Regions from separate parts of the Azospirillum sp. B2RO_4 genome, predicted to be linked through region 3. Evidence: riboswitches for the same ligand, from Rfam matches in the RefSeq annotation. Region 3 holds a riboswitch; each other region holds the start of a gene.
The links. A riboswitch is a leader RNA that binds a small molecule or an ion and turns the genes downstream of it on or off. The one in region 3 is predicted to bind thiamine pyrophosphate.
Positions count from the first base shown of each region.

Region 1: another riboswitch for thiamine pyrophosphate. It lies ahead of PWS46_RS06445 (ABC transporter ATP-binding protein); the one in region 3 lies ahead of PWS46_RS19975 (ABC transporter substrate-binding protein).
Region 2: another riboswitch for thiamine pyrophosphate. It lies ahead of thiC (phosphomethylpyrimidine synthase ThiC); the one in region 3 lies ahead of PWS46_RS19975 (ABC transporter substrate-binding protein).

Region 1 covers NZ_CP118485.1:1,354,556-1,364,577, reverse strand. Annotated here, with positions in the region: gene PWS46_RS06455 (ABC transporter substrate-binding protein) at 1-546, opposite strand, end outside; gene PWS46_RS06450 (ABC transporter permease) at 579-1,346, opposite strand; gene PWS46_RS06445 (ABC transporter ATP-binding protein) at 1,343-2,083, opposite strand; TPP riboswitch at 2,110-2,216, opposite strand; gene PWS46_RS06440 (acetoin utilization protein AcuC) at 2,378-3,505, shown strand; gene PWS46_RS06435 (hypothetical protein) at 3,662-4,264, shown strand; gene PWS46_RS06430 (hypothetical protein) at 4,261-4,815, shown strand; gene PWS46_RS06425 (hypothetical protein) at 4,880-6,481, opposite strand; gene PWS46_RS06420 (hypothetical protein) at 6,810-7,628, shown strand; gene PWS46_RS06415 (response regulator) at 7,836-8,264, shown strand; gene PWS46_RS06410 (single-stranded DNA-binding protein) at 8,604-9,101, shown strand; gene PWS46_RS06405 (LysR substrate-binding domain-containing protein) at 9,173-10,022, opposite strand, start outside.
Region 2 covers NZ_CP118485.1:411,553-421,574, reverse strand. Annotated here, with positions in the region: gene PWS46_RS01825 (Rne/Rng family ribonuclease) at 276-3,323, shown strand; gene greB (transcription elongation factor GreB) at 3,426-3,977, shown strand; gene thiC (phosphomethylpyrimidine synthase ThiC) at 4,158-5,897, opposite strand; TPP riboswitch at 6,018-6,151, opposite strand; gene PWS46_RS01810 (magnesium transporter CorA family protein) at 6,228-7,214, opposite strand; gene PWS46_RS01805 (hypothetical protein) at 7,246-7,533, opposite strand; gene argB (acetylglutamate kinase) at 7,553-8,452, opposite strand; gene yihA (ribosome biogenesis GTP-binding protein YihA/YsxC) at 8,560-9,243, opposite strand; gene yidC (membrane protein insertase YidC) at 9,355-10,022, opposite strand, start outside.
Region 3 covers NZ_CP118487.1:529,798-539,819, reverse strand. Annotated here, with positions in the region: gene PWS46_RS19980 (DMT family transporter) at 1-705, shown strand, start outside; TPP riboswitch at 739-853, shown strand; gene PWS46_RS19975 (ABC transporter substrate-binding protein) at 925-2,061, shown strand; gene PWS46_RS19970 (branched-chain amino acid ABC transporter permease) at 2,066-2,938, shown strand; gene PWS46_RS19965 (branched-chain amino acid ABC transporter ATP-binding protein/permease) at 3,078-4,781, shown strand; gene PWS46_RS19960 (ABC transporter ATP-binding protein) at 4,778-5,479, shown strand; gene PWS46_RS19955 (hypothetical protein) at 5,606-6,934, shown strand; gene PWS46_RS19950 (chloride channel protein) at 6,996-8,837, shown strand; gene PWS46_RS19945 (TIGR02588 family protein) at 8,845-9,291, opposite strand; gene PWS46_RS19940 (TIGR02587 family membrane protein) at 9,323-10,022, opposite strand, start outside.

The DNA.
Region 1 (10,022 bases), on a different replicon from region 3:
CACGGCATCGACCTGCCCCGACAGCAGCGACGGCGAGAGCGAGAAGTTGACGTTCACCAGCTCGACGTCCTTCAGGCTCAGCCCCTCCTTCTCCAGCATGGCGCCGAGGAGAGCATCCTCGAAACCGGCGATGGAATAGCCGACCTTGCGGCCCTTCAGGTCCTTCAGCGTCTTCACCGGCCCGTCGCGCAGCACGACGACGGAGTTCAGCGGCGTCGACACCAGCGTGCCGATGCGGACCAGCGGCAGCCCTTCGTCCACCTGCAGGATCAACTGCGGCTGGTAGGAGACGGCGATGTCGGTGCCGCCGGCGGCGACCAGCTTCGGCGGATCGTTGGGGTCGGCCGGGGCGGTCAGCGTCACGTCCAGCCCGGCATCCTTGAAGAAGCCCTTCTCCTGCGCCACCACCAGCGGGGCATGGTCGGGGTTGACGAACCAGTCCAGCATCACGGACAGCTTGTCCTGGGCCAGGGCCGGAAGCGAGGTCATCAGGCTGGCAGCCATCAGGCCGGCGCCAATTATTTGTTTGATTGGCAGGTGCTTCATCGGGAAACTTTCCCCCTTCAAGGGCAGGTGAATTAAGGGTTGGCGTCTTCTGCAGGTTGGGTATCGGGTTGCCAGGGCAGGGCGCGGCGGGCCAGCGCATCGACGGCGGCGTACAGCGTCACCGCGAACAGCCCCAGCACCAGCACGGCGGCGAACAGAAGGTCGATCTGCATGCGGGCGTTGGCATGCAGCATCAGGTAGCCGAGGCCGGAGGACGACCCCACCCATTCGCCGATCACCGCGCCGATGGGCGCCACCGCGGCGGCGACGCGCACGCCGGACCAGAAGGCGGGCAGGGCGGCCGGCAGGCGGATGCTCCACAGGATGGCGGCGGGCGAGGCGCCCATGGTGCGGGCAAGGTCGAGCCAGCCGGGATCGGTGCGCCGCAGCCCGTCGAACAGCGCGGTCGTCACCGGGAAATAGATGACCAGCACCGCCATGGCGATCTTGGAGGCCATGCCGTAGCCCAGCCACAGGACCAGCAGCGGCGCCAGGGCGAAGACCGGGATCGCCTGACTGACCAGAAGCAGTGGCATCAGCCAGCGCCGCGCGGTGCGGAAGCGCGCCAGCAGCAACGCGCTGACCCCGCCCAGCGCCACGCCGGCGACCAGCCCGATCAGGATCTCCGACAGGGTCGTCAGGCCATGGGCCAGCAGCAGGGGTGCCTGCCGCTGCATGGCATCGGCCACCGCCAGCGGGCTGGGCAGCAGGTAGCGCGGCAGGCCGGTGGCCCAGACCAGCGCCTGCCAGCCGGCGACCAGCACCAGCAGCGTGACCAGGGCGCGCAGCAGCGCCTTCATTCCGCCAGCCTCCGCAGCAACTCGGCCTGATGGGCCAGCAGGCTGGGATCGTCGACGCGGCGCGGCACCGGGCCGGACGGCTCTAGCGCCGGCCCCATCACGGCGGGACGGCCGGTCATCACATGCAGGCGGTCGCCGATGCGTAGCGCCTCCAGCGGGTCGTGGGTGACCATCAGGACGGTGCGGCCGGCTAAGGTTTCCGCCGCGGTCTCCTGCAAGCGCAGCCGGGTGATGGCGTCGAGCGCGGAGAAGGGCTCGTCCATCAGGACCAGCGGCTTGTCCTCCATCAGCGTGCGCGCCAATGCGACGCGCTGCCGCTGTCCGCCGGACAGGGCGGCCGGACGATCGCGCTCCCGCCCCGCCAGACCGACGCGGTCCAGCAATGCGCGGGCCTGCTCCACCCGCGCCGGGCCGGGCCGGCGGTGGCGCAGCCGGTCGCCCAGGAGGACATTGTCGAGGACGGTCAGCCAGGGCAGCAGCAGGTCCTGCTGCGCCATGTAGGCGATGCGGCCGGCCAGCGGTTGGCCATCGCCGGTGACGACCTGCGTCGGCGGTTCCGGCTCGGCCAGACCGGCGAGGATGCGCAGCAGGGTGGTCTTGCCGACGCCGCTCGGTCCCAGCAGGCAGGTGGTGCGGCCGGCCGGCAGATCCAGCGTCAGGTCGGAGAACAGCAGCGTGCCGCCATAGGTCAGCCGGGCGCGCAAGATCGTCACCGAAAGCGGCGTCATGGCTAGCATATCGGTCTGGCGGAGAAGGAGAGGGGGCGGTCCCGCATCACTGATCCCTACGCCGGCATGAACCGGATCAGGTTCCAGGGGTCGTCCCGCAACAGGACCTCTCAGCCGCCCATCGGCTCCCCCCAGTGAAGGCGGCGACTATAGGCGCGGACGATCCGTGACCGCAAGCATTGCCGGATCGGACTTCCGGCACTTGGAATACGGCCGGGGGAAGCCGGCCAGCGGAAGCCCGGCCTTGGAAGCGGGCGCTTGACCGGCGCGTGGCCGCGCCTAGTTTCTGGCGGGCATCATGGAGTGTCCGCCCTGACCACGCCCTTCCGTACCCCGCTGTTCATCGGCGGCGAGATCTATCGCGGCTCGACCTATGGGCCGAAACATCCGCTGGCGATCCCGCGCGTTTCGACCGTCATCGACCTCAGCCGCGCCATGGGCTGGCTGCCGGACGAGGTCTATCTGGACACCCATGTGGCGAGCGAACGGGAACTGGCGCGCTTCCACACCGCCGACTATATCGCGGCGCTGAAACGGGCGGAAGCCGAACAGCGGGTCGATGAGGCCACCGCGGCCCGCCACAATCTCGGCAAGCTGGAGAACCCGGTCTTCGCCGAGATGTACCGGCGGCCGGCCCACAGCAGCGGGTCGGCGTTGCAGGCAGCCCGGATCCTGGGCGACCGGCCGGCCGGGCTGGTCTATGCCCCGGCGGCGGGAACGCACCATGCGCGGCGCGACCGGGCCAGCGGATTCTGCTATTTCAACGCGCCGGTGCTGGGCATTCTGGAACTGCTGGACCATGGGCTGGAGCGGGTGCTCTACGTCGATCTCGACGCCCACCATGGCGACGGGGTGGAGGAGGCCTTCGCCGACGACGACCGGGTTCTGACGATCTCCATCCATGAGGACGGCCGCTGGCCCTACACCGGCAAGGCGGAGGACCGCGCCGGCGGGATGGCCCGCAACCTGCCGGTGCCGCCGGGTTTCAATGACAGCGAGATGGAGCATGTGATGGAGGAGGCGGTGCTGCCGCTGGCCCGCGCCTTCCGTCCGCAGGCGATGGTGATCCAGACCGGCGCCGACGCGCTGGCCGAGGATCCGCTGAGCCGGCTTGAGCTGTCCAACCGCGCGCTGTGGGACGCCGTGGCGGCGCTGCTGTCGCTGGCGCCGCGGGTGCTGGTGGTGGGCGGAGGCGGCTATAACCCCTGGTCGGTCGGTCGCTGCTGGGCCGGGATCTGGGCGGTGATGAACGGCATCGACCCGGCGATCAGGCCGACGGCGGAGGCGGAGGCGGTGCTGCGCGCCCTGACCTGGAGCCGCGCCGCCGGACGCAATCCGCCGGAGCACTGGTTCACCACGCTGGGCGACGAACGCCGGCCGGGACCGGTGCGCGACGCGGTGAAGCGGGTGGCGGAGATGGCGCTGTCCTGAACCGCAACGAATCTGAACCGTAGCGAATCGTTTCATTTTGGTCGAATTTCGAACCAAGCCGTGACGATTCGTTGACGGAACCGGATTGTTCGGTGATCCTCATTCCACTGCGCCGGTGCAGCTTCCTAAGGCTTGGGCAGGAGAACGGGCGGGCGGATGTCGAACACGACGCTGTTCCTGATCGCCATCGTCATCATCATGCTGGCCGCCGTCCCGGTCGCCATGATGCTGAAGGATTTCCTGCCGAACATCATGGAAAAGAGCAGCGGTCTGGAGCAGATCGAGAACCGCGTCTATGTGCTGCATGCGGAAGCGCAGGAGCTGCAGAACCGCGTCAACCAGCTGGTCCAGCGCCGCAACAGCCAATCCTCCGACCGCAACCGGCTGGAAAGCGACATCCGCAAGGCGGAGAAGCAGATCCGCGAACTGGCCGAGCAGCCGCCGCTGTTCGTGCACGAGGTCGGCGACCCGCAAGCCGGCCTGATGAAATTCGTCGCCACCGTCACACAGGAGAAGGCGTCCGCTGCCGCAAGGGCCGCCGGCGACCGCGGGCCGGTGAACCCGATCTGGCGCTGTGCCAATGTGGCGGAGGTCTGGGCCTCCAGCTTCGACGAGGCGAAACAGATGTGCGACGTCGCCTTCCCCTTCAAGCTGGGGTTCCAGAAGTCCTTCATGCGGGGCGATGCGAAGAGCGGCGGCAAGGGCGGCGTGCCGGTGCCGCCCGCCACCGCCCGCGCCAAGGCCGGTGCCGCCTCATGATGATCAACTTCATCATCGTCCTGGCGATCGTCGCCATCGGCGCATGGCTCGGCAATGTGCTGATGACCGTGGAACAGCGGGTGTCGCAGGCGCGCCAGCGCGTCCGTGGCGTGCGCAACAGGCAGGACAAGCTGGAGTCCACCATCCATCGCCTGCACCGCGAAGAGGAGAACCTTCATGGCGAGATCGAGGAGCTGACGCGGGAGATCGTGGAACTGCGCAAGAAGCAGGTCGAGGTGCAGCAGCGCCTGACCGAAGCGCAGTCGAAGCGCCGTCCCCAAATCCTGATCCTGACCGACCGGCGCAATCCCGGCGACAAGGAATGGCTGGTGACCGTGGTGAACCAGCAGATCGGCGAGATCGACGCCACCCACCCGCTGGCGGTCGAATGGGCGCGCGGGCGCAATTATCTGGTGTGGGCCGAATCCGACCGCGAGGCGGCCGAGCGCGCCAATCGCCGGTTCAGCGCGCGCCCAGGCTATCAGGTGCGGTCGGTGGCGGCGGTCAAGGAAGACCTCTACAGCTCCAGCGCCGCCCGCAGCGCGGCGTAGATATGGAAAAGCCCTTCTCCCCAGCGCGGGGAAGAAGGGCTTTCGACAACCAGCCTTACAGGTCTCAGCGCGCCTTGGCGGTGGCCGGGGTCTGGCGGAAGGCGTCGTGCAGGTAGGGCGACAGCGCCTGACGCATGTTGCGCAGCCATTCATGGATGATGATCAGCGAGCGGGAGGCGACCGGCGGGGTCATGCCCAGCTTCACCAGATCCTCGCGGGTCATCGTCGCCACCTGATCCAGGCGGTGGCCGGTCAGCCGCGCCCAGGCCGGGGCGGTGCAGGGCTGCATGGAGATGACCTGCAGGCCCTCGCGCTCCACCATCTCCGCCTTGCGGCGGGCATACTGGCTGTCCTCCAACTGCGAGAAGGGGCCGGAAAAGCCGTTTTCGACCAGCACGCGCTTGGCCTTCGGGGCGATGGTCGCCACCCGCTCCAGCGTCGACATGCCGGTGGAGAGGGAGGCGAGGTCGACGGTCACCGGAACCATGAAGGTCAGCCGTTCGCCGTCGCCGACGTAATAGTCGAAGCCCGAAACCTCGGCCCAGTTGAAGAACCACTGCGAGATGTTGCCGCCGAAATCGTACAGACGGCCGCCGCGCTGCAGTTCCGGACCGATCAGATCCCAGAACTCGTAGAAGCCGTCGCCCGACCCCATCATGTTCATGAAGTCCTGGGTGATACGGCGATGTTCGACCACGTCCGGGCCGAACAGGCGGGCGAGACGCTCGTTCACCTCGTACTCGACGACCTTCAGCTGCAGGCCTTCCAGCATGGCGGTCGCCATCAGGTGATGGGACAGCAGCGTCTTGCCGACGCCGCCGCGGTCATTGAGGACGAAGATCGTGCCCAGCATGCGATCGCCTTTCCAGTATGCGTTCGTTGATTCGTCTTGGGTCGTCGTGGGAGGCGCAGGCGGGGACGCCGGCGAACCGGTGTCCCGCACAGCCGCCGCGGGGGTCTGGATGGAGGCCGGTTGTGGTTCCGGCTTGGAGGCCATTCTGTCGGAAGCGCCGCCCTGCGGGATGCTGTCGTCGGCGCCGCTTTCCTCCGCCGGCCCCTCGTCAGCAACGTCGTCGGCATCCGGCATGACCGGGGCGAGCAGGTTCTTCGGAGCGGGGGACGCGGGGTCGGACTCGGACTCGTCCGTCTGCAGCGTCGGTGCGACGGGATCGGGTTCCGGCTCTTCGACTGCCGACTCATCCTCCGTCACGGCATCCGCTGCGGCGTCCTGGAAGGCTTCCTCGACCGTCTGCGCCGCCGGCTCCGGTTCGGGAACCGGCGCCCGATCCACGGATTCCGCGCCGGAGTCGGCGTCTTCTTCCTCCTCCGGGTCGTTCAAGCCGGCGGACAGCGCCGCTTCGTGGACGGCGGCCAGCGTTTCCGGCGGCATGGCGGTGCCGCCGGCATGGTCGTCGGCCGCCTCGCCGCGCCCCTCGTTCCCGACAAGGAAAAAGGCGGAGCGCAGGGTGACCGGCGAAATCGGCTGATTGTCGCGGGCGGTCACGCCCAGCTTCGCCAGCAGATCCGAGATCTCGGCCCAGGACAGGCCGCGTTCGCGCATCAGTCCGATGTCGGCGTAGCTCTCGCGCACCGCCTGCATGGCGCTGCGGTTGCCTGCCGGGCGATCGGCAAGGAGCCGTTCAAGTTCCGAGCGGTCGATCGACACCGTATGGGATTCCGGCAAGATGAAATGGCGGCGGGGAGGCGCCTGGATGTTGGATCGCAAGGAATCCATTCCCCTGGGGCCGAAAAAATAGTACAAGCGGCCATCACGCGCAAACGGTTTCCAAACGACATCAACGGCGCTAAACATCGTTGCCCGATCAGGGGCCGGCCGTGACTGCTGCAACTTCGCCGACGGTCCGGCAGTTCGCGCCGTCATGTCGGCTTTTGGAACCGGCGTCGGTTGCGCGGGTTGCCATAAGGGGGCACCGTCGCATCATGCCGGCCGGGCGCCTTCATCGGGCTGGGCTTGGAACCGGGGTAAGGCCAAGATGCCTCACGATTTTGGTTCGTCACGGGACCGGCGGTCCTCGCCACTCCTGGGAGCGGGGATCGGCTTCCACGAATTGCGGCAGGCGTGCGAAATCTCCGCCCTGCGCGAGGATTTGGAGCGGCTGGCCCACGAGGCCGGCGCCCTGCGCGATGGCGTGGAACAGGCGGTCGAGACCGTGCGCGACCGTTTCGCCGCGCTGAGCGCGGAGGAAATGGCCGACCCCATGGTGCTGGCCCCGCTGCTGCAACTGGCGATAACCACCCTGCTGGACATTCGCGAGCAGGCGCGGCAGCTCAACACCCAAACCGGACCGTTGTCGGATGACGAACGTCCATCCTGGCTGGGGGCCGCCGACGCACCGCGCCTGCGACAGCCGGCCGCAGCGGTTTGGGACGACCCTGCCGTTCATCGACCAGATGGTGGCGGTATGGGCAACGACATGGGTGACGACGAGGAGATGGAGGCCGACCTGGCCCCGGTTCCGCTCGATGCACCACCGCCGCGCCCGAGCAGCCCGCCGGCCCGCACCGGGCAGCCGGCGCTGGCTGCACCACGCCTGCCGGAACCCCGCCCACCCGCACCGGCCGCGGAGCCGTTCCTAACTGCACCGGCGGGTAGCCGACCGCCGTCGAGGCCCTACGTCCCTGTGGCAGAGGGGTCGAAGTCCGAAGTTCCCGCGTCGGAGGGACACGCATCCTGGCTGGCCGGTGAACCCGCGGCGCCATCGCCGCCGTCGCGTGCCGCGACAGTGCGTGCGGGCGGTGGCGGGCAGCGCACGACGGGCGGTATCGACTGGCTCGGACCGGCGGGGCGCTGACCCCTTTCGATCACCAAAGACTCGTCGGCCGGGCTGCGACTCGGATTGACGACTCTCGTGCGAACCCTGGCGCAAAAGGTCAGGACCTGAACGATTGAGCTTGCAAATTCGGGCTGGTTCTAGTACAAACGGCGTATCGGTAAACGAAAATTTACCAAAATTCGCCGCATACTGCGCAACACTGGGAAAACGCCCGAGGTCGGTCGCATGCTCAGGATCGACTCCATTGCCAAGCAGAACATGCCACAGCGCGTCCGTTCGCCCGGGCAACCGCTCCGCGTTCTGGTGCTTGAACATGACGACGCCGTTTCCGACGCACTGTCCATCCTGGTCGCGGACCTGGGCCACACCGTCTGCGGAATCGCGCGGACGGAGAATGAAGCGGCGGAGCTGGCGGGGCGTGAGCGGCCGGATCTGGCGTTGACCGATGTGCGGTTCGGCGGCGGGGACGGCATCGCCACTGCACGGCGGCTGAACCTGGATTACGGCCTGCGATCCATCTACCTGTCGGGGCACAGCGACCACGGCACCATGGCCCGCATCACCGAGACCTATCCGCTCGGCGTCGTGCACAAGCCGTTTTCCCATGCCCAGTTGAAGATCGCCCTGGATCTGGCCGCCCGCCGTCTTCGTTGACTGCCGTCCGCCTGCGGCGATCGTGTCCGAGCCGGTAGGAATCCCGCGCTACAGCGAAGGAATCGGTTTCCCGGCGCCTGCCGCTCTGCTATATTTGTTCATGGAGTGTTCTGGTGCGGAACGGCTGGGCGAGTGCGCCGGTCCGGGCATCGCCGGGGCATGTCCGACGGCGGTTGACCGGCGTCGGTCCATCGTGCTTCGTTGCGCGGGACCGGGGGGATGGTCGCCATTGAACAGCCGGCCCTGCGAATGGGAACCCTCGGCATCTGGATGCCTCCGCCGGGCATCCTGACGGGTCGGCATGGATGCTGGGACACTCGCGCTTAGGAGCAACGAGCGATGAATGTTTGGACGTTTACGGGACGCCTGGGCGCGGACGGCGAATTGCGCACGACCCAGAGCGGCGAGAAGGTGCTGGGCTTCCGCGTCGCCAACGATGTCGGTTTCGGCGATCGCAAGACGACCCAGTGGGTCGATTGCTCGATCTGGGGCCGCCGCGCCGAGTCGCTCGCTCCGCACCTGACCAAGGGTAAGAGCGTCGTGGTGTCGGGCGAGGTGACCCTGCGCGAGTATGAGAAGCGCGACGGCACCCGCGGCGCCGGCCTGTCGGTCCGCGTTGCCGAGATCGACTTCACCGGCGGCGCCCGTGAAGAAGGCGGCAGCTTCGGCGGCGGTGGCGGCGGCTACGAATCGCGTGGCGGCGGAAGCGGTGGCGGCAGCGGCGGCGGCTATGGCGGTGGCGGCGGCAACTACGGTGGCGGCTCATCGGGCGGCGGCCGCAGCGGCGGTGGCGCTCCGCCCCGTCACGAGGACCTCGACGACGAAATCCCATTCTGAGGCGGCACGCCGCAGCGGTAGGAGCCATCGGCCGGATGCCCGTCATCCGGCCGATTTCTTTTTGACGCCCTTCAATCCGCGAGCATCGCCCGCAAGCGCGGCGCCATGTGGTCGAGGAAGGCGCGGACACGGCGGGGGGCGCGGTCGCGGCCGGTATAGACGGCGTGGATTTCCTCGGTGTCGACGAGTGCGTCGTCCAATACCGCCACCAGTCGGCCCTCGCGCAGATCGGTGCGGACGTGGTAATCGGCCAGCCGAGCCAGCCCCAGGCCGAGCAGTGCCATGTGGCGCACGGTCTCGCCATTGTTCGCCAGGATACGGGTGGGCACCTCGCGGTCGACCAGACGCCCACCGGATTTCAGCGGCCAGACCGCGGCGGCGCGGCGGAAATTGAATCCCAGGCAGTCATGCGCCTCCAGATCAGCGGCGGTCATCGGCACGCCCTTGCGTTCCAGATAAGCCGGTGAAGCGACGATCCGGCGGCGGACGACACCCAGCCGCTGGGCCAGCAGTGCCGAATCGCTCAACGGTCCGGCGCGGAAGGCGACATCGACACGGGCGGCATAGAGGTCCACCACCTCATCCGTCATCGTCATGTCCAGCGTGATGCCGGGATGGTCGCGCAGGAAGTCCGGCAGCAGCGGCAGCAGACAATGCTGGCCGAAGGGGACGGAGGCGTTGACGCGGATCAGACCGGTCGGCGCCCGAGCCCCGCCGGCGATTTCGGCATCGAGCGCGTCCATCTCCCCAAGCAGCGCCTCCGCACGTTCGCGGTAGAGGTCCCCCTCGGCCGTCAGCCGCAGCTTGCGGGTGGAGCGTTCGACCAAGCGTACGCCCAGCCGCTCTTCCAGCCTGCCGATCAGCTTCGCCGTGGACGACGGCGTCATCCCGACGTCGCGGCCGGCGGCGCTGAAGCTGCCG
Region 2 (10,022 bases), on a different replicon from region 3:
GTCGCCCCCGACACCGCCTGTCCGGCCATCCGCGCCGGAGGGACGTCGCGGGGTGGCGCGTTCGGGTTGGCGGTGAGAGGACGAAACCTCGAAGCTGGCTGTGGCCGCAAGGCGGCAGCCCGGCGCGTGTCGACCGGGCCGTCCTGGCTGCTCTCGTCAGCGCCGTTCGGCGGTTCCGGTCCGTCGTGCCGTATGCTTCGCCCACAACAGACGCTGCGTCCAGGCGGCCCGACCGGTCGCGCGGGTTCCCTGGGTCGCGCCGTTGAGGACCGTATATGGCCAAGCGCATGCTGGTGGACGCCACGCACCCGGAAGAAACCCGGGTCGCCGTGGTCAATGGGAACCGGCTGGAAGAGCTCGACTTCGAGATCGCCAGCCGCAAGCAGCTGAAGGGCAACATCTACCTGGCGAAGGTGACGCGGGTCGAGCCTTCGCTTCAGGCGGCCTTCGTGGAATATGGCGGGAACCGCCACGGCTTCCTCGCCTTCTCCGAAATCCATCCCGACTATTACCGCATCCCCATCGCCGACCGCGAGGCGCTGCTGGCCGAGGAGCGCCGCCTGGAAGAGCAGGCGGAAGCCCGGGCCGAGGCCGCCGCCGACGGCGCCGTGATGGGCGAGCCGATCCGTCCCGAGCAGGTGGTCGAGGAATGGTCGCCGATGCCCTCCCCCATCGCGCCCGAGGCGTCGGATGAGGAAGACGGCGACGACAACGGCGCCGAAGATAGCGAGTCCGGTGACGAGCAGGCCGCCCCGACCGAGGGCGCCGCCCAGGCCGGTGCCCAGGCCGGTGCCCAGGACGCCGACGCCCCCGACACGCTGGGCGGCGACGAGGACGAGGAGGCGGAGACCCAGCGCCGCCGCTCACGCCCGCTGCGTTCCTACAAGATCCAGGAAGTGGTGAAGCGCCGGCAGGTCATGCTGGTGCAGGTGACGAAGGAAGAGCGCGGCAACAAGGGTGCGGCGCTGACCACCTACCTGTCGCTACCCGGCCGCTACTGCGTCCTGATGCCCAACACCGGCCGTGGCGGCGGGATTTCCCGCAAGATCACCAACCCGGCCGACCGCAAGCGCCTGAAGGAAATTCTGTCGGACCTCGACATTCCCGACGGCATGGCGGTCATCCTGCGCACCGCCGGCCTGGAGCGTTCCAAGCCCGAGATCAAGCGCGACCTGGAATATCTCCTGCGCCTGTGGGACGACATCCGCGAACAGACGCTGAAGTCGTCGGCGCCCTGCCTCATCTATGAAGAGGCGAACCTGATCAAGCGGTCGATCCGCGATCTCTATTCCAACGACATCGACGAGATCTGGGTCGAGGGCGAGGCCGGCTTCCGCACGGCGCGCGAGTTCATGGACATGCTGATGCCGGGCCATTCCCAGCGCGTCCAGCTGTACCGCGACAGCCAGATCCCGCTGTTCCACCGCTATCAGGTGGAAACGCAGATCGACGCCATCCACAGCCCGGTGGTGCAGCTGCGCTCCGGCGGCTACATCGTCATCAACCCGACCGAGGCGCTGGTCTCCATCGACGTCAACTCCGGCAAGTCGACCCGCGAGCGCAACATCGAGGAAACCGCCTACAAGACCAACCTGGAGGCCGCCGACGAGGTGGCGCGCCAGCTGCGTCTGCGCGATCTGGCCGGCCTGATCGTCATCGACTTCATCGACATGGAGGAGCCGCGGAACAACGCCGCCGTCGAGCGCCGCATGAAGGAGGCGATGAAGAACGACCGGGCACGCATCCAGCTCGGCCGCATCTCCGCCTTCGGCCTGCTGGAGCTGTCGCGCCAGCGTCTGCGTCCCTCCCTGCTGGAGACCAACTTCGAGCGTTGCCCGCACTGCTCGGGCACCGGCGTCGTCCGGTCGGTCGAATCCGCCTCGCTTCACGTCCTGCGCGCCATCGAGGAGGAGGGCATCCGCAAGCGGTCGTCGGAGATCACCATCTACGTCCCGACCTCCATCGCGCTCTACATCCTCAACCAGAAGCGCGGTGAGCTGGCCAAGATCGAAGAGCGTCATGCCTTCAGCGTCATGGTCCAGGCCGACGACACGCTGATCGCCCCGGACCATCGCCTGGAGCGCAACAAGGCCCGCCTGCCCGACGAGGATGTCGCGCTGGTCAGCGCCGACCGCGTGATGGCCGAGACCGACCGCGCGCTGGCCGCCGAGCCGGTCGAACCGGTGGAGGAGCCGGAAGCCGAGGTCGAAGCCGCCCAGGTCGAGGAGACCGCCGAGCGTGCCGAGACCAACGGCGATGGCAATGGCGAGGATCGCCGCCGCCGCCGTCGCCGCCGTCGCGGCCGTGGCCGTGACCGCGAGGATGGCCGGGTCGAGGGCGACACCGCCGAAGGCGAAGGCGAGACGGACGAAGCCGGTCAGGAAACCGAGGAGACCGCTCTGCCGGTTGCCGCCGAGGCGATCCCCGGCGCCGCCATCTCCGAACCCGCCGCCACCGACGCCGACTCGGCTGATGCCGATGGCGACGAGGACGACGAGGACGGTGACGACGAAACCGGCGCCGACGCCGGCGAGCGCAACGGCGAAGGCCGCAAGAAGCGCCGCCGCGGCAAGCGCGGTGGTCGTCGCCGGTCGCGCCGCGAGGGTGCGGAAGGCCTGGAGGGCGGCGAGGACGCCGTCTCCGAGCAGCCCGCCGCTCCGGCTCAGGCGACTCCGGCTCCGGTCGAAGCGAGCGACCTCGACTGGATCCTGGCCGGCGATACGGCTCCGGCGGCCGAGGAAGCCCCGGTTCCGGTACCCGCCACCGAGCCGCCGGTGACCGCTCCGGCCCCGGCCGAAGCGGCCGCTGTCAAGGCTCCGGCGAAGAAGGCGTCGCGCAAGCGCAAGGCTGCTGCCGAAGCCCCGGTGGAGGCCGCTCCCGTGGCCGCTCCGACCGTCGCCGAAGCTCCCGCCAAGGGCCGCAAGCGCAAGGCCGCCGCTGCGGTCGAGGCGCCCGCGGAAGCCGCAGCCGAAGCCGCGCCGGCCAAGAAGGCCTCGCGCAAGCGCAAGGCTGCCGCCGAAGCCCCGGTGGAGGCCGCTCCCGTGGCCGCTCCGGTCGCTGCCGAAGCCCCGGCCAAGGGCCGCAAGCGCAAGGCAGCTGCCGCCGCGGAAGCCCCGGCGGAGGTCGCGACCGACAAGGCTCCGGCCAAGAAGGCGTCGCGCAAGCGCAAGGCCGCTGCGGAGGCTCCGGCGGAGGCCGCGCCGGTCGCCGCCGCGCCGGCTCCGGTGCCCGCGCCGGCCGCCGAGCCCGTCAGCGAGCCGGCTCCCGCCGGTGACGAGGACGAGGCGAATGCCAAGCCGCGCCGCGGATGGTGGAAGCGGTAAGCCCAACGGCCCAACCGGGACCTCTGGAACGGGAAAAGGCGCCGCAAGGCGCCTTTTCCTTTTCCCGGACGTTATCATCCCTGCCACAGGACAGGTCGGACCATGAGCAAGGCCTTCACCCGCGAGAACGACACGCCCGAAGACGACGATCTCGACGAACCGGTACCGCTGCCGCAGGGTTTCAAGAACTACATGACCCCGCCCGGCTTCCAGCGCATGCAGGAGGAACTGCGCCACCTGCTGCGGGTGGAGCGGCCGAAGGTGGTGGAGGTGGTGTCCTGGGCCGCCGGCAACGGTGACCGGTCGGAGAATGGCGACTATCTCTACGGCAAGAAGCGCCTGCGCGAGATCGACCGCCGCATCCGCTTCCTGAACAAGCGGTTGGAATCGGCGGTGGTGGTCAATCCGCAGGATCAGAAGAACCGCGAACAGGTCTTCTTCGGCGCCACCGTCACCTATGCCCGCGAGGATGGGTCGGAGAACACCATCACCATCGTCGGCGCCGACGAGGTCGATCCCGACCGCGGCCATGTCAGCTGGATCTCTCCCATCGCCCGCGCCCTGCTGAAGGCGCGGGAGGGCGATCTTGTGGATGTCCGCACTCCGGCGGGGATGGAACAGGTCGAAGTGCTGGAGATCAGGTACGCCGGGTGAGGGGTGGTTGCTTTGGATGCCCCCTCCCCATCCCTCCCCCGCTCTCGGCCGGCCGAAGGCCGGTCCGATCGCGGGAGAGGGGGTAGGACGCTTGTCAACGTGAGCTATTCGCGAGGCGGCGGAGTTCCCTCTCCCGCGAGAGCGGGGGAGGGTTAGGGAGGGGGCATCAGTGCCGAGACTTCACTCCGCCGCCGGCTGGTAGATCTCCCCGCCCGACTCGCGGAACTTCTGCGACATCTCGGCCATGCCGGACTCCGCGGCGTCGCGGATTTCCTGCGTGATCTTCATCGAACAGAATTTCGGCCCGCACATCGAACAGAAATGCGCGGTCTTGGCACCTTCCGCCGGAAGGGTCTCGTCGTGGTAGGCCATCGCCGTGTCGGGATCGAGCGACAGGGCGAACTGGTCGCGCCAGCGGAAGGAGAAGCGGGCGCGCGACATGGCGTCGTCGCGCAGCCGCGCAGCCGGGTGGCCCTTGGCGAGGTCGGCGGCATGGGCGGCGATCTTATAGGCGATGACGCCGGCCTTCACGTCGTCGCGATCCGGCAGGCCCAGATGCTCCTTCGGCGTGACGTAGCAGAGCATCGCCGTGCCGAACCAGCCGATCATCGCCGCGCCGATGGCGCTGGTGATGTGGTCGTAACCCGGCGCGATGTCGGTCACCAAGGGCCCGAGCGTGTAGAAGGGCGCCTCGCCGCACAGCGCGATCTGCTTCTCGACATTGTGCTTGATCTTGTGCATCGGCACATGGCCCGGCCCCTCGATCATCACCTGAACGTCGCGCGCCCAGGCGATCTTGGTCAGCTCGCCCAGCGTCTCCAACTCGGCGAACTGCGCGGCGTCGTTGGCATCGGCCTGACTGCCGGGCCGCAGACCGTCACCCATCGACAGCGCCACGTCATAAGCGCGGCAGATCTCGACGATGTCGGCGAAATGATCGTAGAGGAAATTCTCGCGGTGATGCGCCAGACACCATTTGGCGATGATCGAGCCGCCGCGCGAGACGATCCCGGTCACCCGCTTGGCGGTCAGCGGGATGTGGCTCAGCCGCAGGCCGGCATGGATGGTAAAGTAATCGACGCCCTGCTCCGCCTGCTCGATCAGGGTGTCGCGGAACAGCTCCCAGGTCAGGTCTTCCGCCTTGCCCTTCACCTTCTCCAGCGCCTGATAGATCGGCACGGTGCCGATGGGAACCGGGGAGTTGCGCAGGATCCACTCGCGGGTCTGGTGGATGTCGGCACCGGTCGACAGGTCCATCACGGTGTCGGCGCCCCAGCGGATCGACCAGACCATCTTTTCCACCTCCTCCTCGATCGAGGAGGTCACGGCGGAGTTGCCGATGTTGGCGTTGATCTTGGTCAGGAAGTTGCGGCCGATGATCATCGGCTCCGACTCGGGGTGGTTGACGTTGGACGGGATGATCGCCCGCCCGCGCGCCACCTCGTCCCGGACGAATTCCGGGGTGATGAAGTCGGGGATCTCGGCGCCGAAATCCTCGCCGTCACGCCCCAATCCATTGGCCGCGTCCAGCGCCGCGGCGCGGCCGAGATTCTCGCGGACGGCGATGTATTCCATCTCCGCGGTGACGATGCCGCCGCGGGCGTAGGCCATCTGGGTCACCGCCCCGCCACCCTTGGCGCGCAGCACGCCGCTGTCGGTGGTCTCCACATCGCCACGGGCCAGGATCCAGTCGCGGCGGTGTTTGGCCAGCCCCGCGCGCACGTCGATGGCGACCGACTCGTCGGTGTAGGGACCGGAGGCGTCATAGACGGTCAGCGGCGGCTCGCCGCCCGACAGCGCGATCTCGCGCATGGCGACGCGCAGATCGGGAAAGCGCGTGCCGGGCACATGGATTTTCCGCGACGACGGCAGCGGGCCGGTCGAAATGCGGATGGCGTTCTCGTTGAAGTCCTTGGGCATTGGGTTTCTCCGTCGGAGTTGGGCGGACAAACCCGGGACTGCGGACGGAGGTGCGGTATCATCGTGCAGGCCATGCGCCCCATAGATATGGGGCCGATACGGCCGGACGGGGCGTGGTCGGCCCGTCACGAGGTCCCTCCCTTCGCCGGTATGACCCGGATCAGGTTCGAAGGGTCACCACGCTGCCGGCGACGATTGGCGCCGTCCGGCCGTTGGTATCTCAGCCCCCTGTCGGGACCCCCCTGGAATGCGCCCATCCTGCCGACGGAGAACGCGCCTGTCAAAAGGAAAGCGCCGCGGACGATCCGCCTGCCATATTGTGGAAAATCGCTACATCCAGCGCTTCGACCGCACATAGACCACCGGCAGCAACGCCGACAGCAGCATCAGCCCCAGGGCGCTGACATATCCGAAGGGCGAATCGCTGCCGGGCATGTCGGTGAAATTCATGCCGCCGATGCTGGCGACCAAGGTCGGCGGATAGAGCAGAACGGTCAGCACCGACACGATCTTCACGATTTCGTTCTGCTCGACGTTGATCTGGCCCAGTGCGGTATCCAGCGCCAACGCGACTTTGCCGGACAGAAAGCGGGCATACTGGTCGAGCCCGCGCAGGTCCTGCAGCGTGGTCTTGGCCCAGCGCCGCGTCGCCTTGCCGGAGTTCCAGCCGTCGCCGCGCGCCAGGAAATCGGTCATGCGGGAAAGGCTGGCCAGACTGACCCGCGCCTTGCCGATCAGATGGCCGGCATGGCCGATGCGCTTCAACGTCTGGGCATCGTCCAGCGTCTCGCCGCGCGAGCGCAGCTTGCGCCCGCGGAAATAGCGCCGGTTCAGCGCATCCAGCTCGACCCCGGTGCGCCGCAGCACGACGGAGGTGCGGTCGATCATGCCATCCACCAGCGCCGCCAGAACCAGCTCGCCACGGGCGGCGGAGATCTCGCCATGGGTGGCACGGCGGCGGAAAGCCAGCAGCGCCTGCGGATCGATGTCGTGGATGGTCACCAGCCGCCGCCCGGCGAGCACGAAGCTGACGGTGGCGATGCGCGGCTCGTCGGTGTCGGCCCAGACCAGCGCGGTGACGGTCATGGTCAAGGCGCCGCCGGCCACGCGCAGACGGCTCGATTCCTCGATCTCCGCCATCTGCTCGCGGGTGGGCAGACCGGTGCCGATCAGCGCCTCCGCCCGCGCCAGTTCACCCGGCGTCGGGTTGATCAGGTCCAGCCACACGGCGGAGTCGGGCAGCTGCGCCGCCTCGTCCGCTGCCGCCTCCCTGGCCCAACGCAGCAGACCGCCGTCATTGACGAAGACATGCAGCAAGGCTGTGCTCCTTGCGTGGTGCCGGACGGCGTTACGTCATCCGGCCGCCGCGCCGCGGCTTCACCGGCGGCGGCGCCTTTTCCCCGTCATCGAGGTCCAGCGCCGCGCCCTCGGCCTTCAACGCCTGTTCCAGCTTGCGTCGGAAGGCGCCGCCATCCCGCTTGGCGTCGAGGAAATGGCCGACCGCCTCCTTCGCCGCGTCGCTGTCGTAGGGGACCTTGCCCAACGCCGCCAGCCGGGCGCGCTCCACCAGCTTCGGGTCCATCTTTTCGCGGATGGCCTTCATCTGGCGGAGCAGGTCCTTGCGCAGGTCGCTCATCGGTCCCCCGTTTACCGACTCAGGCCTTGCCGATCAGGGTGCCGGCGCCGCCCTCGGTGAAGATCTCCAGCAGCAGCGCATGCGGAACGCGGCCATCCAGGATAACAGCGGCGTCGACGCCCTGCTCCACCGCGCCGATGCAGGTCTCGATCTTCGGGATCATGCCGCCCGATGCGGTGCCGTCGGCGATGGCCTTGTGGGCATCGGCCAGCGACATCTTCTCGATCAGCTTCTTTTCCTTGTCGAGCACGCCGGCGACATCGGTCAGCAGGAAGAAGCGCGCCGCCTTCACCGCCGCCGCGACCGCACCGGCCGCCGTGTCGGCGTTGATGTTGTAGGTATCGCCGTTCACGTCGAAGCCGACCGGCGCGATCACCGGGATGATGTCCGACTTGGCGAGGGCCTGCAGGATCTCCGGATTGACCTTGTAGGGCTCGCCGACGAAGCCCAGGTCCAGCACCCGCTCGATGTTGCTGTCGGGGTCGCGCTGCACGCGCTCCAGCCGGCGGGCGGTGATCAGGTTGCTGTCCTTGCCGGACAGGCCGACGGCGCGGCCGCCGGCGCTGTTGATGGCGGCGACGATCTGCTTGTTGATGGAGCCGGCCAGCACCATCTCGACCACCTCGACCGTCTCCTTGTCGGTGACGCGCAGGCCGTCGATGAAGCTGGACTTGATCTTCAGGCGCTCCAGCATCTGGCCGATCTGCGGCCCGCCGCCGTGGACGACCACCGGGTTGATGCCGACCTGCTTCAGCAGCACGATGTCGCGCGCGAACAGTTCCGCCAGCCCGGCGTCGCCCATGGCGTGGCCGCCGTACTTGATGACGAAGGTGCTCCCGGCATAACGGCGCATGTAGGGCAGCGCTTCGGACAGGGTACGGGCCTTGGCGAGCCACTCGTCACGGGTGGGAGTCTGCACGGGAGGATGCCCTTTGTCGGGGTGGACGGTTGGGCTTCTTTAACGGAAAGGCCGGCCGGTTGCCTAGGGGGCAATTTAACGGTCACATACCCGGCGGCGCCGGCCGGCTATTCGGCCGGCAGTGCGAGCGCTGCCAGACTGGCGCGCAGTTCGGCGATGCCCTCGCCCTTCTCCGAGCTGGTGACATGGATGTCCGGGAAGGCGGCCGGATGCTTCTTCAGCCCAGCCTGGGTGTCGCGGCGCACCTTGTCCAGATCCGCGGCCTTCACCTTGTCGGCCTTGGTCAGCACGACGACATAGGGCACCGCCGTGCGGTCCAGCATCTCCATGATCTCATGGTCGTTGGGCTTCAGCCCATGGCGCGAGTCGATCAGCACCAGCGCCCGGCGCAGCGTGACCCGGCCGCGCAGAAACCGGCGGACCATGTCGTTCCACGCCTCCACCTTCTCCTTCGATTCCTTGGCATAGCCGTAGCCGGGCATGTCCACCAGCTTCAGCCGGTTGCCGAGGTTGAAGAAGTTGAGCTGCTGGGTGCGGCCCGGCGTGTTGGAGGTGCGGGCCAGCGTCTTGCGCCCGGTCAGCGCGTTGACGAGGCTCGACTTGCCGACATTCGACCGGCCGGCGAAGGCGACCTCCGGCAGGTCGGCCTCCGGCAACTGGTTCAGCGCGTTGGCGCCCCAGACGAAGTCGCACTCCTTGGCGAACAGCAGCCGCCCGGCCTCCAGCGCGCCCTCGTCGAAGCCGGAAACGATGCTGGGGGTGTTGGAGGTCGGCGTGTCGGGAGTGGTCATGGCGGGCGCTCTCGTTGGGGTGGGCTGAAAAACATACCGCCGGCAAAGGCCCGTCAAGGGTCTTTGCCGGCGGTACATCTCAGAAACTGGGCAGAGGAGTGATTAAGCCGATCAGGCCTTCACGCCCATGCGCTTCATGATGGTCCACTGCTGCAGGACCGACAGGGTGTTGTTCCAGGCCCAGTAGATCACCAGACCGGCCGGGAAGCCGGCGAGCATGAAGGTGAAGACGATGGGCAGGAACTGGAACACCTTCTGCTGGACCGGGTCCGGCGGGGCCGGGTTCATCTTCTGCTGGAACCACATGGTCACGCCCATGATCAGCGGCCACAGGCCGAGATGCAGCAGGTGCGGCGGGTCCCAGGGAATGACGCCGAAGAGAGTGAACAGGTTGGTCGGATCCGGCGCGGACAGATCGTGGATCCAGCCGAAGAACGGCGCATGCCGCATTTCGATGGTCACGAACAGTACCTTGTAGAGCGAGAAGAAGACCGGGATCTGGATCAGGATCGGCAGGCAGCCCGACACCGGGGAGACCTTCTCGCGCTTGTACAGCGCCATCAGCTCCTGGTTCATGCGGGCCTGATCGTCGCTGAACTTCTCGCGCAGCTCCTGCATCTTCGGCTGCAGCGCCTTCATCTTGCTCATCGCCTGATAGGACTTGTTGGCGAGCGGGAAGAAGACGGCCTTGACGCAGACGGTCAGCACCAGGATGGCGATGCCGAAGTTACCGATGACACGGCCCAGGAAATCGAGCGCGTAGAAGAAGGGCTTGGTCA
Region 3 (10,022 bases):
GGCGGGATCGCGGCGATGCGGACGCGGCGGCCATTGGGCCATGTCTGGCGCGCCTTCGCCGGGCTGATCTCGATGGGATGCTTCTTCTATGCCTTCCGCGAACTGCCGCTGGCCGACGTCTATGTGCTGAGCTTCGCCGGGCCGCTGTTCATCACCGCCCTGTCCGCCCCGCTGCTGGGGGAGCCGGTGGGCTGGCGGCGCTGGGCGGCGGTGGTGGTCGGGTTCGGCGGCGTGGTGGTGATGGCGCAGCCTTCGGCCGGGGCGCCGCTGGTGCCGGTTCTGGTCGGTCTTTGCGCCGCCCTGTTCTATGCGCTGGCGGCGCTCGCCGTGCGCGGGCTGTCGCGGACGGAGACCAGCGCGTCCATCGTGCTCTATCTGCTGCTGACGACGACGGTGGTCAGCGGGGCGCTGACGGTGCCGGTGTGGACGGCGCCGACCGGCTTCGCGCTGGGGCTCATGGCGCTGGTCGGCGCGATCGGCGCCGGGGCGCAGGTTCTGCTGACCCAGGCCTTCCGCCGCGCGCCTCCGGCGGTGGTGGCGCCCTTCGAGTACACCGGCATGGTGTGGGCCAGCCTGTTCGGCTGGCTGGTGTTCGGCGATTTGCCGACCATGCCGGTGATCGCCGGCGCCATGGTCATCATCGGCAGCGGCCTCTACATCCTGCATCGTGAAACGCTGGTGGCGCGCCGCCGGCTGGGTTCTTGACAGGACGGGGCCGGCGGCGACACTCTCGCCGCCTGTTCACGGCTGGGGTGCCCCTGCCTTCGCCGGATCGGCGGATGCGGGGGCTGAGACAACACCCATCGAACCTGATCCGGGTCATGCCGGCGAAGGGAGCCGACCGGAACCCGACGGATCGGCCGCAAACGCCCCGTCCCCTCCGCGTCGCTCCGGCCGCCGGCGCGAGTTGAGGAGTTTTCGGTCATGCGGCGCGCGCTTTCCCTTCTGATCGGCCTGCTGGCGGCCACGTCCTGCCTGTCTGCGGCGGCGCGGGCCGACGATACGCTGTCCTTCCCGGTGCTGGTTCCGCTGACCGGTTTCCTGTCGCTGGAGGGCACCAGCCAGCGCAACGGCGCGGTGCTGGCGCTGAAGCAGACGCCGGCCGGCGTCGCCATCGCGTCGGAGGTCGTCGACACCGGCACCTCGCCCGAGGCGGCGGTGACGGCGCTGGAGCGGGCGGCCGGCAGCGGCACCGTCGGGGCGGTCGCCGCCAGCATGCTCGGCACCCAGATGCTGGCGATGCTGCCGCTGGCGCAGGAGTTGAAGCTGCCGCTGGTCACCGTGTCGGGCACCGCCTCGATCACCGAGCAGGGCAACCCCTGGGTCTTCCGCTTCTTCCCCGGCGACGCCGTGACCAAATCCGCCCACGCCCGCTATGTGGTGGAGGAGCTGGGCAAGCTGCATCCGGCGATCATCTATCAGACCACCGCCTATGGGCAGAGCGGCAAGACCCATCTCGACGCCGCCTTCAAGGCGCTGGGCGTCACCCCGGTGTTCGAGGAGGGGGTGGACCCGGCGGCCAAGGACCTGCTGCCGGTGCTGACCAAGGCGCTGGCCGCCAAGCCGGACGTGCTGGTGCTGCACCTTCATTCCGGCCCGACCGCGCTGCTGCTGCGGCAGGCGGCGTCCAGCGGCGTGACCCTGCCCATCGTCGCCGGCTCCGCCATGCATCAGCCGAGCACCGCGGCCCTGCTGGAACCGGCGGAGCTGAAGGGCGTCTGCGCCGAGACCGCGGCCTCGCCGATTTCGGGCGACACGCCGGAGATCAAGGCCTTCACCGACGCCTACCGCAGCGCTTTCGGCAAGGAGCCGGACGCCTTCGCGCTCGGCCAGTATGACGGCATGACCATGGTGCTGGAGGCGGTGAAGGCCGGCGCGCGGACGCCGGACGCCATCCGTAAGGCGTTGTCGACAGGGACGTTCAAAGGTCTCGCCATGACCTACAAGTCGGACGGCAAGGGCAACATGGCCCATTCCGCCGTCATCGTCTGCTATGACGGGACCAGCCGCGTGCCGACGCTGGTGAAGCGGTACGACGACCCGACACTCGCGGCGAAGTGAGCCGATGGCGGCGTTTCAACTGCTGGTCAACGGGGTGGCGCTGGGGGCGGCCTATGCCCTGGTGGCGCTTGGCTTCGTGCTGGTGCTGAACGCCACCTCGGCGGTGAATTTCGCCCAGGGCGATCTCGTCATGGCCGGCGGGCTGCTGGCGGTGGCGCTGGCTCCGCTGATCCCTCTGCCGGGCATCGTCCTGCTGCCGGTGGTTCTCGTGCTGATGGCGGCGCTGGGGCTGCTGCTGGCGCTGGCGGCCTATCTGCCGTTGCGGCGCCGGCCGCCGGTGTCGGTCTTCATCAGCACCATCGCGGTCGGCATCATCCTGCAGAACGGCGCGGCGATCCTGTTCGGGCCGGAGCCGCGCGCCGCGCCGCCGCTGTTCGGGGACGATACCCTTCATATCGCCGGGCTGGCGGTGCCGGAACAGTCGCTCGCCATCGTCGCGGTGGCGGCCCTGCTGATCGGCGCGCAGCAATGGGTGTTCGCCCGCACGCAACTTGGCCGCCGGCTGCGCGCGACGGCGCAGGACCCGGAGATGGCGCGGGCCTGCGGCGTGCCGGTCACCGCCATGATCCTGGTGACCTTCGCCATCGGTGCCGCCTGCGCCGGGGCGGCCGGGCTGCTGCTGGCCAACCGCTATTTCGTCACGCCGACCTCCGGCGGGGACCTGATCCTGAAGGCCTACATCGCGGTGACGGTCGGCGGCTGGGGCTCCGTGCCGGGGGCCGTGGTGGGGGCATTGCTGATCGCGCTGTTCGAGGTCGGGGTTTCGTCGGTGCTCTCCTATCCGGTGGCGCTGGGGGCCTTGTACCTGACGCTGCTGGCGATCCTGGTTCTGCGTCCGCAAGGGCTGTTCGGCGAAGCGGTGCGCCGCCGTGGCTGAACCACACTCCCCGCTGAACATCCCCTCTCCCCCCCGGGGAGAGGGTCAGGGTGAGGGGGTTCCGCTTGCCGGACGGTCCTCGCCGCGCGTCCCCCTCACCCCAACCCTCTCCCCGGGGGGGAGAGGGAGCAGGGTCGCGGTGGAGAGTGTCATTCTCACCGCCAGCGCGCTGGCGCTGCTGGTCTACGCGCTCGCCTTCGCTTCGCCCTATGGCCTCCGCGTCCTGACCGTGGCCGGGGTCTATGCGCTGGCGACTTTCGGCTTCCAGATCGTCTTCGGCCTGTGCGGTGCGCTGTCGCTGGCCCAGGGCGCTTTCTTCGGGGTCGGCGCCTATGTGACCGGCATTCTCGGCAGCCGCTATGGGCTCGGCTTCGAGGCGACCTTTCCGCTGTCGATGCTGGTTCCGTTTCTGCTGGCGTTGCCGGTCGGGTTGGCGGTGCTGCGGCTGGAGTCGCATTACTTCGCCCTGGCGACGCTGGGAATCGCGCAGGTGCTGCATCTGCTGGCGGTCAATCTGCCGGAGCTGACCGGCGGCTCCAATGGGCTCGCCGGGGTGCCGCCGGTGCTGCTGTTCGGCTGGGCGGTGCCGCGCGGGCTGCCGATGGCCGCGCTGGTCTGGGGACTGGTGGCGCTCGGCGGGTTGCTCGGCTGGCGGCTGGCGCGCGGGCGGCTCGGCCGGTCGCTGACCATGCTGCGCGACGATCCGCTGGCGGCGGGGACGCTGGGGCTGGATGTCGGGCGGCTGCGGCTGGCCGCCTTCGGCATCAGCGCGCTGTTCGCCGGGGCCGCCGGAGCGCTGGCCGTCCACACCCAGCGGGTCGTGTCGCCGGAGGTGCTGGAATTCCCGATCATGGTCTCCATCCTCACGATAGCCATCGTCGGCGGTCGGGGGCGGATGGCCGGAGCGGTGCTGGGCGCCGTGCTGCTGCTGCATCTGCCGGAATGGTTCCGCTTTTTGGAGCGCGGCTATCTGGTCATCTACGGCGCCGCGCTGCTGCTGACCATCGTGCTGGCGCCGGACGGGCTGACCGGGCTTCTGGACCGCCTTACGGCCCGCTTGGGCGGCGGCAAGCCCCGTGCGCTGCCGGAAGCGAGGGAGCCGCCGCTGTCCTCCGCGCAGCCGGAGGGGCTGGCGGTCGAGGGTTTGCGGAAATCCTTCGGTGGCGTGCGGGCGGTCGACCGTGTGTCGCTGGACCTGCGGCCTGGCACCATCACCGGGCTGATCGGGCCGAACGGGTCGGGCAAATCCACGGTCATCAACCTGCTGTCGGGGCTGGAGCGACCGGATGCCGGGCGGGTGCGGCTCGGCGGGCAGGACGTCACCGGCGCCCGCGCCGACCGGCTGGCCCGTGCCGGGCTGGCCCGCAGTTTCCAGGCGGCGGCGCTGCCCGCCGGGGCCGGCGTGCTGGAGGCGGTGGCCGCCGCCCGTCTCGCCTTCGATCCGGACGCCGCGACGGCGGAGGCGCATGCGCGCTGGGCGCTCGACCGGCTGGGCGTCGGCGAACTCGCCGGTCAGTCCTGCGACGGGCTGCCGGCGGCGCTGCGGCGGCGGGTGGAGCTGGCGCGCGCCCTGGTCCGCCGCCCGGCGGTCCTGCTGCTGGACGAGCCGGCCGCCGGCCTGACCGACGGCGAGAAGGCGGATCTGGCGGATCTGCTGCGCGTACTGGCGGAGGAGGGGATGGCGATCCTGCTGGTGGAGCACGACATGGGCTTCCTGCTGCCGCTGGCCGGCCGGGTGCTGTGCCTCGACCGCGGGCGGGTGATCTATGATGGGCCGGCCGATGGCGTGCGCCGGGATCAGGCGGTGGCGACGGCCTACCTCGGCCGGGCGGAGGTGGCATGAGCGCGCTGCTGTCCATCCGCAACCTGACCGCCGGTTATGGCGGGGCGAGCGCGCTCGACGATGTGTCGCTGACCGTCGCGGCGGGGGAGACGGTGGCGCTGCTGGGCGCCAACGGGGCGGGGAAGTCGACATTGTTGAAGGCGCTGCTCGGCCTTGTGCCGGCGCGGGGGGGGCTGCGTTTCGACGGCGCCGATCTCGGCCCGCTGGCGACCGAGGCGCGGGTGAGGCGCGGCATCGGCTATGTGCCGGAGGGGCGGCGGGTCTTTCCCGGCATGAGCGTGCGCGACAATCTGGAGGTCGCCGGCCTTTCCGCCGCCCGCGACCGCGCAAGGGATGTCGAACGCGTCTTCGCCCTGTTCCCCGACCTTGCCATCAAGAGCGGCGAGAGCGCCTGGCGCCTGTCCGGCGGCCAGCAGCAGATGCTGAGCCTTGGCCGCGCGCTGATGGGCCGGCCACGCCTGCTTCTGCTCGACGAGCCGTCGCTCGGCCTGTCGCCCAAGCTGGCGGACGAGGTGTTCTCCGCCGTCGGCCGCATCGCCGCCGCCGGCACCGCCGTGCTGCTGGCCGAACAGAGCGCGGCACGCGCGCTGGCGGTCGCGCCACGTGCCGTCCTGCTGCGGCTGGGCCGCGTCGTCGGCGACGGGCCGGTGGCGTCGCTGTCCGACGAAGCATTGCGCGGCGCATTCTTCGGGGGGTAGGGGCATCCCCCTGCGTGTCCCGTGCAACAGGTGCCAGCCTCCCGCAACAGGTAGGGCGGTTGGGCTTGCGGATGGGGGCGGTCGCGGATAGCTTCGCCGCCACAACCATCTATGGATTACCTCGAGATGACCGCCCGTCTTGCCGTCCCGCTGTCCGCGCTTCTCCTGTTGGGCGTGGCGTCGACTCCGGCGGTGGCGGAGCTGGTGCCGGTCGAGCCGAACATGCCGCCGGCCGCCTATTACGGGCTGCCCGAGCCGGAAGAGGAAATCCTGACTCCTGCCGCGCCGCAACAGGGCGCCAAGCCGGCCAATCCGTCTGCCCCGGGCACTCCCGGCGCCGACAAGGCCGCCGCTCCGCCGAAGCCGGAGGGGCCGGGCGAACTGATCGAGAGCTGGGACGGCGGCGCCGCAAAGAAGAAGGACGGCAGCTTCGCCTATTGCGTGGCGGAGGGGGAATTCACCTCCGGCCATGTGCTGATGTTCGCCCGCAGCCCGAAGGGGGAGACCAACATCGGCATCGGCATTCCCGGCGCCGACCTGCCGAAGGGCGGCGAATGGCCGGTGACCATCGAGGTCGACAAGAAGCTGAAGCGGGAACGCGTCGCCATCGCCTCGCAGCCGGACATGCTGGTGGTCTCCAACGGCAAGGACGAGGAACTGGTCAACGCCCTGATGGGCGGGAACGAGCTGGTGGTGTCGTCGGCCTCCGACCGCATCGCCTTCAAGCTGGATGGCACCAAGAAGGTGCTGAGCGATCTGAAGACCTGCGTCGACAAGGGTGGCAACGTCCCGCCGATCAAGGTCGCCGCCGGCCGGCCGGCGGAGAAGAAGAACCGCCTGCCGGAAGGGCTGGACAGCCTGCTGACGGCAGCCGGGGTGCATGACGCCGAACTGGTGCCGATGGACAAGGTCCCGCAGGAGCGCCGCCCGGCCGACGTCGCCTGGCGTTTCGGCCCCATCGTCGGCGGCATCCGCGAGCGCGCGGTGGGCGAGGGCGCCAAGATCGACGAGCTGTCGGACAGCTTCGCCGACGCCATGAAGCAGCGTTGCGAAGGCACGCCGACGGTCAGCCTGAACCCGTCCGAACAGGCCGGTGCGGTCTGGCTGCGCACCGGATCGGTCGATTGCGCGATGCCGCAGGGGAAGCTGCACGTCACGCTGAATTTCCTGCTGTCGCAGCGCCGGCTGTTCACCGTGATCTTCCATGAGGCCGGCGAACCCGATGTCGCGCTGGCCGACAAGGTGCGCGACAACCTCGCCCACGTTCTGCGCCGCGCCGGCACCGCGCCGGCACCCGTCACCACGGACGCGGCGCCGGGTCAGGCGGCACCCGTTCAGCCGGCACCTGCAGCGCAGGCCCCGCCGGTGCTCCCCGTCCCGGCTCCTGCCGTTCCGTCGGCGCCCGCGCCGGCGACGGTGAAGCCGCAGCCAAAACCGCAGCAAGCCAAGCCCTGACGGAACTCACGCCCTTCCGGCCCATTGTCCCCTTACGGAAGGGCTACCAATCAGCGTGATCATGCCTGACAACTCGGCCTCCCTCGAAGGTGTGGGCGACAACGCCCGCGCCGGCAACGACCCCTATGCGACGCTCGATGCGTCCGCAGCCACGACCGTGTCCGACCGCTGGAGCGTACGCAACAGCGTGCTGGCGGTGGTGGTCCTTGCCGCGCTGGTCGGCGGGGTGGTCGGGCTGGCGGTCGGGCTTCTCCACGAGGCGGTGCTGCTGATGCAGGCGCTGGCCTTCGACCTGCCGGAGGGCGAGCGTCTGGGGCAGGGCGCGCCCGACCTGCTGCGGACGCTGGGCGTTCCGGCCGTCGGCGGGCTGCTGCTGGGCATCCTGTCGATGCTGGTGCGGCGCTGGCGCCCCAACGCCATCGTCGACGCGGTGGAGGCGAACGCGCTCTATGGCGGCAAGATGTCGTTGATCGACAGCCTGCGGCTGACGGTGACGACGGCCCTGTCCAACGCCTCGGGCGCGTCGGTCGGCATGGAGGCCGCCTACACCCAGGCCGGCGGCGGGCTGGCGTCTTCGCTGGGACAGCGGCTGCGGCTGCGCCGGGCCGATCTGCGCACCATGGTCGGCTGCGGGGCGGCGGCGGCCATCGCCGCGGCCTACCACGCGCCGCTGGCCGGTGCCTTCTACGCCTTCGAACTGGTGCTGGGCGGCTACACGCTGGCGGTGCTGGCCCCGGTCGGAGCGGCGGCGGTGCTGGGGGTGGCGGCGTCTGCCCTGCTGACCGGCGGCGAGGTGCCGCTGGCGCTCGGCCGCCCGGTGGTGATCGCCAGCTGGGATTATGCCGCCTGCGGCGTCGTCGGCTTCCTGGCCGGCTGGCTCAGTATCCTCGCCATGCAGGCGGTGACGGTGGCGGAGCGTGGATTCAACCGGCTGCCGGTCCCGCGTTGGATGAGGCCGGCCATCGGCGGGGTGATGGTGGGCGCGCTGGCTTTGGCCGTGCCGGCGGTGATGGGCAGCGGCCCGGGCGCCGTCCCGCCGGAACTGGCGGGCGGCGCGCTGGCGCTGGCCTTGACGCTGGTGGCGAAGATCCTGGCATCGGCGCTGTCGCTTGGCTCGGGCTTCCGCGGCGGCCTGTTCAGCGCCTCGCTGTTCATCGGCGGGCTGTTCGGTGGCTTGCTGGGGCAGTCGACCTCCGCCTTCCTGCCGGGGCTGGGGATCGACAGCGGCCTGTTGCTGCTGGTCGGCATGGGGTCGGTCGCGGCCGGCATCGTCGGCGCCCCGGTAACCATGGTGCTGCTGGTGCTGGAGACGACGCAGGATCTGTGGGCGGCGTCGGGCGTGCTGATCGGGGTGGTGCTGTCGACGACCGTCGTGCGTCAGGCCTTCGGCTACTCCTTCGCCACCTGGCGCTTCCACCTGCGCGGCGTGCCGATCCGCGGCGCCTACGACATCGGCTGGCTGTCGGAACTGACCGCCTTCCGGCTGATGCGCCGCGACGCCAAGACGGTGCCCGCCACCCTGACGGTGGAGGCGCTGCGCCGCCTCTATCCGCTCGGGTCGACCAAGGCGGTCTTCGCGGTGGACGAGATGGGGCGCTATGCCGGAATCGTCGACATGACGATCATCCACGACCCCGACCAGGATGCGGAGGCGACGGAGACGCGGGTCGGCTCGCTGGCCTGCAAGGCCGACGCGGTCCTGATGCCCGGCGACGACGCCCGCACCGTGCTGAACCGCTTCGGCAGCGAGGAGGTGGAGGCATTGCCGGTGCTGTCCTCCCCCACCGACCGGCGGATCATCGGCTATGTCACGGAATCCTTCGCGCTCCGCCGCTATTCCCAGGCGCTGGAGCGGCAGCGCGGCGAGGATCTGGGCGAGCGGGGGCTTTGGGGGCGCGACTGACGGTCCCTCAAGGCTCGCTGTAGCCGGTGGGGACGATACGCAATTCGTAGCGGGCCGGGTCGTGCTGGAAGATCAGGCCGCCGAAGCGTTCGGAATAGGGCGGCAGATAGTCGAACTGTGCCTCCGCCGTCTCCACCACGCGGTCGCCGGACCGCAGCTCCCCGCGCACGATCAGCGTTGCGGCGGTCGCGGCGGTCCGGTTGCGAACCTGGAAACGGACGGTGTGGCCATGGCCGCCGGTCCGCGTTTCCATCACGGTCACGTCCATCTCGCCGGGGACCGAACTGTGTTCCTTGAGGGCGTATTGCACCATGTAGACGATCATCGCGGCGATCAGCAGCGCGCCGAGCCCCGCCACCACCCATTCCAGCGGAGAAGTCGGCGGTGCATGCTCCGCCCCGTCATTCCCTCGGGAATCCTTGGTCACCTGTGATTCGTCGCCGGTCGTCGCCATCGGCCTCTCTCCCCCCTTCACAGGACCGGTGTCACAGGATCAGGCGGGCCGCCGCCGCGCCGATTGCGCAGGGGAAGCCCAGGACCACGGTGGCGCTGATGATCTCCGCCAGTCCGGTGCCGTCGGTCCGGCCGAAGGTCCACAGCAGGTAAAGGCAGATCGCCAGCACGATGACGTAGCCGACGACGGTGAAGCGCAGGAACAGGCTCCAGAACCCGACTCCACCCGGCGGCTTCGACCCGCCGGGGAACTCCACCGCGTAGACGAAGGCGTGCATCAGCACCAGCGACAGCAGCAGCAACGCGATCTCCCGCCACGGGTCCATCATGTAGGACAGCAGGATCATTTCCTCCGTCGGGGCGACGTTGAGGCCGAGGAACAGCGCCCCCACCCCCATCAGGAACAGCTCCTGCGGATAGGTCATTGCGGTCTGGCGCTGCATGCTTTCGCTGCTCTTCTCGCCCAGCTGGTCACGGGCCAGCATGGCGCCGATGGCGGCGGGGAAGCTCTGCAGCGCGATCTTTCCGATGATCTCGCGCGCCGGCATGTCGGCGGACAGCACCTTGAAGATACCGAGGATGACGACCGACATCACCACCGCCACGGCGATGGTGACGAAGGCGTCGGCGATGTCGTCGCGCAGGCTGGCGGTGGATTTGAATCCGCTGACCACCGACAGACCGACCAGCAGCGGGATCAGCAGCACCAGCAGCAGGACCAGCCGCCAGGAG